3 regions of the Bhargavaea sp. GQ12 genome follow, and region 1 is predicted to be linked to each of the others. Evidence: predicted binding sites of a transcription regulator. Region 1 holds the regulator's gene; each other region holds the start of a gene.
What was found. Region 1 encodes LexA, which represses DNA repair genes until DNA is damaged. Its sites were predicted from a motif close to CGAACATATGTTCG; they were not measured.
Positions count from the first base shown of each region.

Region 2: the regulator LexA is predicted to act here: its motif matches at 1,609-1,622, upstream of addB (helicase-exonuclease AddAB subunit AddB).
Region 3: the regulator LexA is predicted to act here: its motif matches at 1,710-1,723, upstream of AC6CHQ_RS05570 (carbohydrate kinase).

Region 1 is NZ_JCAXEU010000010.1:25,462-28,738, reverse strand. Features, by position in the region: gene AC6CHQ_RS10390 (DUF896 domain-containing protein) at 1-219, opposite strand, end outside; gene AC6CHQ_RS10385 (YneB family resolvase-like protein) at 276-941, opposite strand; gene AC6CHQ_RS10380 (LysM peptidoglycan-binding domain-containing protein) at 938-1,246, opposite strand; gene lexA (transcriptional repressor LexA) at 1,415-2,032, shown strand; gene AC6CHQ_RS10370 (SDR family oxidoreductase) at 2,189-2,833, shown strand; gene glnA (type I glutamate--ammonia ligase) at 2,888-3,277, opposite strand, start outside.
Region 2 is NZ_JCAXEU010000001.1:335,933-339,209, forward strand. Features, by position in the region: gene AC6CHQ_RS01575 (AzlD domain-containing protein) at 1-54, opposite strand, end outside; gene AC6CHQ_RS01580 (AzlC family ABC transporter permease) at 54-779, opposite strand; gene AC6CHQ_RS01585 (TVP38/TMEM64 family protein) at 916-1,569, shown strand; gene addB (helicase-exonuclease AddAB subunit AddB) at 1,676-3,277, shown strand, end outside.
Region 3 is NZ_JCAXEU010000004.1:169,333-172,609, reverse strand. Features, by position in the region: gene glmM (phosphoglucosamine mutase) at 1-703, shown strand, start outside; gene AC6CHQ_RS05575 (hypothetical protein) at 820-1,557, shown strand; gene AC6CHQ_RS05570 (carbohydrate kinase) at 1,801-2,895, shown strand; gene AC6CHQ_RS05565 (pseudouridine-5'-phosphate glycosidase) at 2,892-3,277, shown strand, end outside.

The DNA of each region.
Region 1 (3,277 bases):
GTTGTTTCTGAGCTGTTTTACTTTGTCCGGCGTAATGTCATTGCCCTCCGGGTCGATGACGGTTACGTTCTCGATTGTCTGCTTCATATTGGAACGGAAAACCCCCAAATATTCCTTGCGGAGCAATGTCTGTTCCTTCGCTTCTTCCATCGTCAGTCCGACAGTCTTTTTCTTATTCGCCAATTCATTGATACGGGCGAGCTTTTCGGGTGAAAGCATGAAATCTCCCCTTTCCATTTGTCCTAAACATAAGTAAAAAAAGAGACGAGCGCAACTCATTCGCTCGTCTGTTCTTCCTCGATATATTCTCTGTAGCGGCGATGTACCGTCGCCTTGCTGACATCATGGCCGAGTCCTCTAAGCGTGGAAGCGATCTCTTCGAATGTCAGGCCTTTCTGCCTGAGACTGACAATTTCCCCAAGCGGGACATCAATTCGTTCGCGGCCTTCGGGATTGCCCCGCTTTTTCAGATTCTGCTCAGGACGGTAGCCCTTTTCCACTGCCCGGCGCATGCCCCTGCGAATTTTCGCATTATGCATTTTCCTTTGATATTCCTCGACGATGGCCAATATCTCAAGCAGCATTGTGTCCATTTCATCCAGCGCTGCAGGACCTTTGTCCGTATATGTATAAGTGGATGCCCCTGCCTTCTGCAGAAGGTGCAGCACTGCCACACGGGCATTCCCGCGTCCGAGACGGGTCTCATCCTGGACAAGGACGATTTCCGCCTCACCCTCCCGCACATGGTCGATCAGGTCCAGGAGACCGTCCCGGTCCATATCGTAGCCGCTGTGCCGGTCTTTAAAAACCGAGGTCACCGTAAAGTCAAGCTCGTCCGCAAATGCCCGCAGCTCTTCCTCCTGACGCTCTAGTGACATGTCCTGGGACTCTTTCTCAGTGCTCACCCGGCAATATACAGCACATGTCCGGGCCCGCTTCACTCTCCCTCACCGGCCAGCTGTATATCATCGGAATACATCATTTTAGAGGGTACGAGAAGCGTCTCTCCGGCAAGGATCGTCGAATCATGTTTACCGTTCATCTTGAGCACTTCCTCTATCCATATGTCAGCCGGAAGCGAAGTTTCCGCTTTCTGATGCAGGGCGAACAGTGTATCGCCGGGATTCACTCGGATTTCGGCGGTCATTGCACGTTCCGGCTCTTCCTGTCCCGGCAGCATGGCGACTGAAACAATGGCGATGAGAAATAAGAATACAACGTAAGAATAATTGCGGATCAGGTTCATAAATGGCCCCTCCTAATAGAAATTCGAATGCTTGTTCGTATAATAACCCCATCGTAATGCGAACAGATGTTTTTGTCAAGCGGTTTTCTCGAACCTATGTTTGCATTTCATTGAGACGGCTGATATACTTGGAACTAGCTAATACGTTAAAAGAAGAGGTGAATCCGTTTGAAGAAAATGTCGAAAAGGCAGGAAGCCATCCTGACTTTCATCAAGGAAGAGGTCAGGTCGAAAGGCTATCCGCCTTCCGTCCGCGAAATAGGCGAGGCTGTCGGGCTCGCTTCCAGTTCGACGGTCCACGGCCATCTGGCCCGCCTGGAGAACAAGGGCCTCATCCGCCGTGACCCGACCAAACCCCGCGCTATTGAAATTCTTGAAACCGGCGACGCCATCCCTAAAGCGGATGTTCTTCAGGTCCCGGTCGTCGGGAAGGTTACAGCAGGCCAGCCAATTACAGCGGTCGAAAACATCGAAGAATATTTTCCTCTCCCCGATCAGTACGGCAGCTCGGACGACCAGCTGTTCATGCTGGAAATCATGGGCGAATCCATGATCGAGGCCGGCATCCTGAACGGTGACTATGTCGTCGTGCGCCAGCAGAGCACCGCGAATAACGGTGAAATCGTTGTCGCAATGACTGAAGAGGATGAGGCGACAGTCAAGCGCTTCTTCAAAGAAAGCGGGCATTTCCGCCTCCAGCCAGAAAACCCGTCGATGGATCCCATCATCGTCGACCAGGTATCCATCCTCGGTAAAGTTGTGGGCGTCTACCGCCATATCCAGTAAGATCCTGCAGGGTCGGATCATCATTCAGTCGGCACCGCTTTCCGGAAACGCGCTGCCGGCTTTTTTCATGTCTGCAGCCCGACGTCTTTCCATTGTCCCCTGCCCCTCCGTTCCGATATAGTGGACTCATTAGCATGAGAGGGGAGATGGATCATTTTGAACGTACTTGTCATCGGAGCAAACGGCAAGATCGGCAAGATGCTGGTGAAGCTTCTCGTTGAGAGCGGTGAGCATACACCGACCGCCATGATCAGAAAAAAAGAGCAGCAGGCAGTTTTCGAAAATATGGGAGCACGTACCGTCGTTGCCGATCTTGAAGGCAGCACTGCAGATCTGTCTTCGATAATGGCAGATATGGATGCTGTTGTGTTTACTGCGGGAAGCGGCGGGCATACCGGCCCTGACAAAACCTTGCTGATCGACCTGGATGGAGCCGCCAAGGCAATCGAAGCCGCCGGACAAAAGGGAGTCGGTCGTTTCCTGATGGTGAGCGCAATCGGTGCCGAGGACAGGGAACGCTGGTCTGACGCCATCCGTCCGTACTACGTGGCAAAGCACCACGCCGACAACATCCTCCGAGCGAGTGGCCTGGACTATACGATCGTCCGTCCCGGCCTGCTGCTGGATGAACCCGGAACAGGCCGGGTATCCGCTTCAGAACATCTGGAGCCGGGCGGCATTCCACGGGAAGATGTCGCCCATGCCGTCTTTGAAGCGCTGGACAAGGAGAATACCCGCAACCTTTCCTTCGAGCTAGTTTCAGGCGACACGCCGGTCAGGGAAGCCATAGAACAACTTTAAACAGAAAAGTGAGCGCAACCGATTAGGCTGCGCTCACTTTTTATCTGCGTGCAGTCAGTACATCTTCATGTACTGCTCCCGCTCCCACGGGTGGACTGTTGTGCGGAACATGTTCCATTCCGCTTCTTTTGTGTCCATGAAATTCTTGTAGATATGGCTGCCGAGGGCATTTTGGATGACCTTGTCGTCTGCAAGGGCGCCCAGCGCCTCTTTCAGGCTTGCCGGAAGGTCTTCGATGCCCATGCTCCGGCGTTCACGGAGGCTCATCTCATAGATGTTCTGGTCGACGGATTCCGGAGGCTCCATGCCGTTGCGGATTCCTTCGAGCCCGGCTCCGAGAAGGACAGCCATCGCCATGTACGGATTGGCTGTAGGGTCGACCGAACGCACTTCGACCCGTGTGCTCAATCCCCTCGAGGTCGGAATCCGGATAAGCGGACTGCG
Region 2 (3,277 bases), on a different contig from region 1:
CAGGTAAGTCACGACCGCCATGCCCAAGAGCATCCACCAGTACCAGTTACCCATCATGCTCCCTCCTTTCGCTCTACGGCGCGGCGGATCACATTGCCACGGCGCGTGTAGAGAATTTCAACAAAAATCGCGGAAGCGAGCGTCGACACCATGATCGCCCAGCCGGTCGAAAGCAGTCCTGACCAGAAAAAGAAGCCGTTCATCGCGGCCGCTGTCAGTGCGAGCAGGACGACTTTCCTGTTTCCCTTCAGAGAAGGGATAAGAAGCGCGACAAACATGGCGTAAAGCGCGATTGACATCGCTGCCTGCAGGAAAAGCGGCAGGTTGGCTCCGATCATATGCCCGATTCCGCTAAAGATGACCCAGCTTGCATAGGAAAGGATGATGACACCTGCGGCATAGGAAGTCCGGACACGGCCATCGCCGGTCGTGGAGATCACGGAAAAGGTTTCATCGGTGATGCCGAAGGCGTAGACCGCTTTTTTCCATCTGGCATCAGGCTGCATCTTTTCATTGAGCGAAGCCGTCATAAGGAAATGGCGGATGTTCACGATGAACGTGTTCAGTACAATCAGAATGGGGTCCACTTTGGCTGCAATCAGACTGAGGGATATGTATTGGGCAGCTCCGGCAAAGACGAAGATGCTCATGGCCACCGTCTCGATCAGGGAAAGACCGGTTGTCTTGGCGAGCAGACCGAACGTCAGCGCCACCGGGAAGTAACCGATTGCGATGGTCAATCCCGCTTTAAGACCGGCGGAAAGGCTTTCTCGTTGCATGAAATCACATCTTTCTTGCATGATTATAATAAGAATTATACTACAAACATTTCTCGGTGGACGCCTCATTTTGTAGAGTTGCATGAATAGCGTAAAATAAGGGAAATGACACATGAAATCAAGTCGGGGGTAGGACATGGAGAATTGGCTGGATCTTGACACCTTGTTTGAACTGACATCACAATATCGTGCGCTGGGGCCGCTGTTGGGCTTTCTGCTGCCGTTTATCGAGGCATTTCTCCCATTTCTGCCTCTTTTCGTGTTTGTCCTTGCGAATGCCAATGCGTACGGTTTCTTTTTCGGCTTTCTGATCAGTTGGGGCGGAACAGTCGCAGGGTCATACACTGTATTTCTCCTCATCCGGAAATACGGGGATGCGAGGGTGTTCAGGTTCCTTACGAAAAGTGAGCGTGTCCGGAAACTGATCCAGTGGGTGGAGCGCAACAGCTTCGGGCCGTTATTCGTATTGCTCTGCTTCCCGTTCACTCCGTCTTCGCTTGTGAACCTTGTCGCGGGGCTCTCCAATCTGAAGAAGAAGGTGTATTTGTTCACCCTGATGGCCGGAAAGTTCGTGATGATCGGCATCGCCAGCTTTATCGGGCATGATCTGCGCTCGCTGATCACGCAGCCGGGACGTACCGCAGTGGTCGCAATCGTCATTTTCCTGCTGTGGCTGGGCGGAAAGCAACTCGAAAAATGGCTGGAAAAGCGGGTGGAAAATGACTTTAGGTCCATTCAGGAAGAGCAGACAGCAGCAGGGGAAGAAGAGTCACGCGAAAAGGAAAGCTGATCGGATGACCGCAACGCCCCGCTGTGATTACATATGAAAGGAACGTTTGTTCGTTTTTATTTCTTCTATTATACTGTAATGACCAAATAGAAAGGGGTGGCTGCAGATGTCATTCAGGCTGATTACCGGCCGTGCCGGTTCAGGAAAAACCACGATGATCCGGAAAGAGATCGCCGGAAAGCTGCAGGAGAATCCGCTCGGTTCGCCGATTTTTGTCGTTGTACCGGACCAGATGTCTTTCTCCATGGAGAAAAGCCTGTCGACCGAGTTCGGGCTGAAGGGCACGATCCGGGCCCAAGTGGCAACCTTCAAGCGCCTGGCCTGGAGAATCCTTCAGGAGACGGGCGGAATCACCCGGACGGAAGTGAACGGCTTCGGCTATCGGATGCTGATCCGAAGCCTGCTCGCGGAAAACCGTGAAGAGTTCAAGCTATTCCGCCAGGCTGCCGATAAGCGCGGGTTCACGGAGCAGCTGGAAGAGCTTCTGAAAGAATTCAGCCGTTATTGCCTTGACTGCACGAAGATGACCGATATGCACAGTGAGCTGGAGCAAGCCGGGGCGCCGAGGGCACTGCTGGACAAGGCCGATGACCTCGAGCTGCTCATGAGCAAGATTGAGGAGCGGCTTGGTACCGCCTACGTAGACAGTGAAGGTTATCTGGCGCTCCTCGCTTCCCAGATCCGGCATTCCGAACTGGTGAAAGATGCGGAGGTGTATGTGGACGGCTTTGTAACATTCACGACACGCGAACTGGAAATCGTGGAAGCGCTCATGATGCATGCCAAGCGAGTGACTGTCGTTCTGCCCATGGAAGATCCATATGGCGCGCCGACAGGTTCACAGCTGTTTTTTAATGCGCAGGGAAGTGCCGCCCGGCTGATGGATGCCGCCAAGCGGAATGCGGTGGAGATGGAAGAGGGGTTCCACCTCGGAACACCGCGGCGCTTTAGAAGCAAGGCATTGGCCCATCTGGAAGGGGCGTTTGACCGGTATCCGGCACCGACCGCCTCTGCCGAAGGCGATGTGGAGCTGATCCGGGCGGCGGATGCCCGGGCGGAAGTCCACGCTGTGGCCAGAAGGATCCGGCTACTGATGATGTCAGGAATGCGCTACCGGGACATGGCGATCCTGTACCGGCAGCCGGAGGTTTACGATGATCTGATCGAGACGGTGTTTCCGCTCTATGACGTTCCCGTCTTCATCAGCCGGAAAAAGCCGATGCTCCACCATCCGCTTATCGAGTTCAGCCGTTCGGTGCTGGAGGCGGTGGCGGAGGGCTGGGAATATGAAGACATCTTCCGGGCAGTCAAGACCGACCTGTTTTTCCCGCACGGGGCAGACCCGTCGGAATGGCGGGACCGGGCGGACCGCCTTGAAAATTTCGTGCTGGCAAACGGCATCCGCGGGGAGCGATGGTTCGATGAAAAGCGGTGGCAGGTAAAACGCTACCGCGGCCTGGAGTTCCACCGCAACATGCAGACAGACGAGGAACTGGCGATGCAGGAAGACATCCACCTGATCCGGGATGCCATCAGGGAACCGCTCGCCAATCTGGAAGCGCGTCTGCGCCGTGGACGAACGGGCCGTGACATTGCGACAACGCTCTTTACATTTATGGAGGAACTCCATGTATTTGACAAGATCGTCGATCTGAGAAAGAGGGAAGAAGAGGCCGGCCGGCTGTTTGAGGCGGCAGAGCACGATCAG
Region 3 (3,277 bases), on a different contig from region 1:
CGGCTCGACCCATCCCGAAGTTCTGGCCGGGTTCGTCCAAGAAAAGGATGCGGACATCGGTCTCGCCTTTGACGGCGACGGTGACCGCCTGATCGCGGTCGACGAAAATGGCCAGATCGTCAATGGAGACCAGATCATGTTTATCCTGGCGCGCCACCTGAAAGAGGAAGGCCGTCTGAACAAGGACACGGTCGTCTCGACGATCATGAGCAACCTCGGGTTCTACAAGGCGATCGGAAACTATGACGTGAAGAGTGTCAAGACCGCAGTCGGCGACCGCTATGTCGTTGAAGAAATGAAAAAGAACGACTTCAACCTCGGCGGCGAGCAGTCCGGCCACATCATCATGCTCGACTACAACACGACCGGCGACGGCCTGCTGACCGCGCTCCAGCTCGTGAACGTCCTGAAGATGACCGGCCGCACGCTGTCGGACCTCGCATCGGATGTCCAGATGTACCCTCAGGAACTGGTGAATGTCCGCGTCACCGATAAGCATGCGGTCACGGACAACGCCAAAGTCGCCGCGGTCATCTCGGAAGTCGAGAAAGACATGGCGGGCAACGGCCGTGTGCTCGTCCGCCCTTCGGGCACCGAGCCGCTCGTGCGCGTCATGGTCGAAGCCCAGAGCGAAGAAGAGGCCGCCAGCTACGTCAGCCGCATCGCGGAAGTCGTGCGCGGAGAGATGGGCCTGGAAGCTTAATCGAATGAATCAGAGATCCGTCCGGAAAGAATTCCGGGCGGGTCTTTTTCATTCCGGTCGGAACGGGTAAAGAAGACGGAAAGAAGGAATGACTTCCGGGGAAGGAGCGGATGAGGATGGCGAAGTTAAGCTGGATCGCCCTGCCCGTCGCTATCCTGCTGGTGTTCGGAGCTTGCGGGCCGTCGGACGGGCAGGAGGAGACGCAGACGAATGATGACCCTGAACAGGTGAAGCAGGATGTGCTGGGGGATGTATGGGAGAGGGTCATGCAGGAATCCGGTGCCGAACCGAAGCTCCCGAGGGATCTGGAGACCGGCGACCAATATTTGACTGCCAGGGTGGCTGTGAATGCCGAAGGGTATGAAGTGTATTACTATCTGATGGATCAGCCTGTTCCCGTGGACGATCCGCAGCTGGAAGACCAGGCCCCTTATCTCATTGCGGATGCCATTGTCTTTGACAGTGCAGAGGGCGCGCGGGCAGGCGTAAACTATGAGCCCGAGATTCAGGCTGGGCAGCCTGCCGATCTCGGCACCGGCATCACCGGGTATATGGATGCCGGTGCCGGAAACATCCATCTCGTGTGGCATGAAGGACGATGGTCATTCCTCGTGCATCAGCGAAACAGTGAAGAAGCCGGGGACGAGATGATGCAGCTGGCACGGGATATTGTTGAAAAGCTGGAACAGAAGCGGCTGCCGGCCCCGCAGGAAGTTGGTGCCGGCACATTCGACATGAAGGGTGATGGCGCTGCAGCGCACAATCTGCAATGGCAGGCCGAGAACGTCGTGTATTCGGTCCGCTCAAGAGATCATCTCCAGCTGATCGACATCGTGGCCAATATGAATGAATAAAGAACTGTCCGCTTTATAGGGTTCGGTTCAGTTCAGCATAAGCAGGGTCTTTTATTAAACTGTCCGCTTTATAGGGTTCGGTTCATGGAGCCGGACGGTTTTTTCAAACAGGAAGTGGGCATGGTGAAGTAAGCAAGTGCCGCTTAGAATTTCGAACAATTGTTTACCTTTAAAACACTTGACGCATTTAAAGGCATAAGTTTATAATATAAACAAATGTTATTAAGAAAGGAGTGCGGGGGGATGAATGATAAAGAAGCGGCGATTGTTGAGCTGATCCGGCGGAACCCGTACCTTTCCCAGCAGGATATGGCAGAGACGCTTGGAATCTCGAGGCCTGCGCTGGCGAACCTGATATCCGGCCTGATGCGGCGCGGCATCATCCGGGGACGTGCTTATATCCTTTCTGAGGAAAACCGCGTCGTCGCGATTGGCGGGGCAAACGTCGACCGGAAGTTCCACCTCAAGGCATCCGTACAGGCGGGAACATCCAACCCGTCGACGGTCACCTCCTCGGTCGGAGGCGTGGCGCGAAACGTCGCGGAAAATATCGGGCGCCTTGGCCATCCGGTGACTCTTCTGACGGTCGCAGGCAATGACGCTGACTGGCAGCGCATTGAGCAGGCCACCGCGCCTCATGTGGAACTCGCACACACTGCGCTTCTTCCGGGGAGGACGACCGGCTCGTATTCCGCTGTCCTGGACCCTGACGGTGAGATGGCAATCGCGCTGGCCGATATGGACGTGTATGACGAACTGTCACCGGAATACATCGACGCCCATGCACCGGTCGTTCAGGGAGCGGCGCTCGCCGTGATCGACCTGAACTGCCCGAAGGAGACCGTCGCCCATGTGCAGGAGCTGTCCCGCCAGAGCGGAACTGAACTCGCGATTGTTCCGGTGTCGTCACCGAAGATGGACAGGATGCCGGACGATCTTGAAGGTGTCACCTGGTTTATCTGCAACCGGGACGAGGCGGAAGCCTATACCGGCATTTCGGTTAACGACGATGATTCCTGGAAAGAAGCGGTTCGGCTCTTATTGGAAAAAGGGGTCGTGAATGCAATTGTGACGGCCGGTTCAAAAGGGGTCATGGCGGGCAATGCGGACGGGATCCGGCATTACCCGGCAATCAGCAGTGTCCATGTGGAAGATGTGACCGGGGCGGGCGACGCGTTCGTTTCCGGTGTGCTCCACGGACACCTGACCGGCATGGCCTTTGAAGACAGAATTCGCTGCGGGCTCCTGAACGCGGCAAAGACACTTGCTTCAGGCGCAACGGTGCGCCCGGAGCTCTCGGCACAACAACTTAAAACTGAAATGGAGGAACTCCGATGAAACAATATCTCGAATTTTCCAAGGAAGTCAAAGAAGCGATTGAAGCAGGCAAGCCGATTGTGGCGCTTGAGTCGACGATCATCTCCCACGGTATGCCGTACCCTCAGAACGTACAGACAGCACGTGAAGTTGAGCAGATCGTCCGCGATGGCGGTGCGGTTCCTGCGACAATGGCACTGATCGACGGCAAGATCAAAATCGGCCTGTCCGATGACGAGCTTGAAATGTTCGGTAACGCAGACAACGTTGCAAAAGCATCCCGCCGTGACATCGGCTATTTGCTTGCAACGAAACAACTCGGCGCTACAACAGTCGCAGCGACAATGATCTGCGCAGATCTCGCCGGCATCCGGGTATTCGTGACCGGCGGTATCGGCGGCGT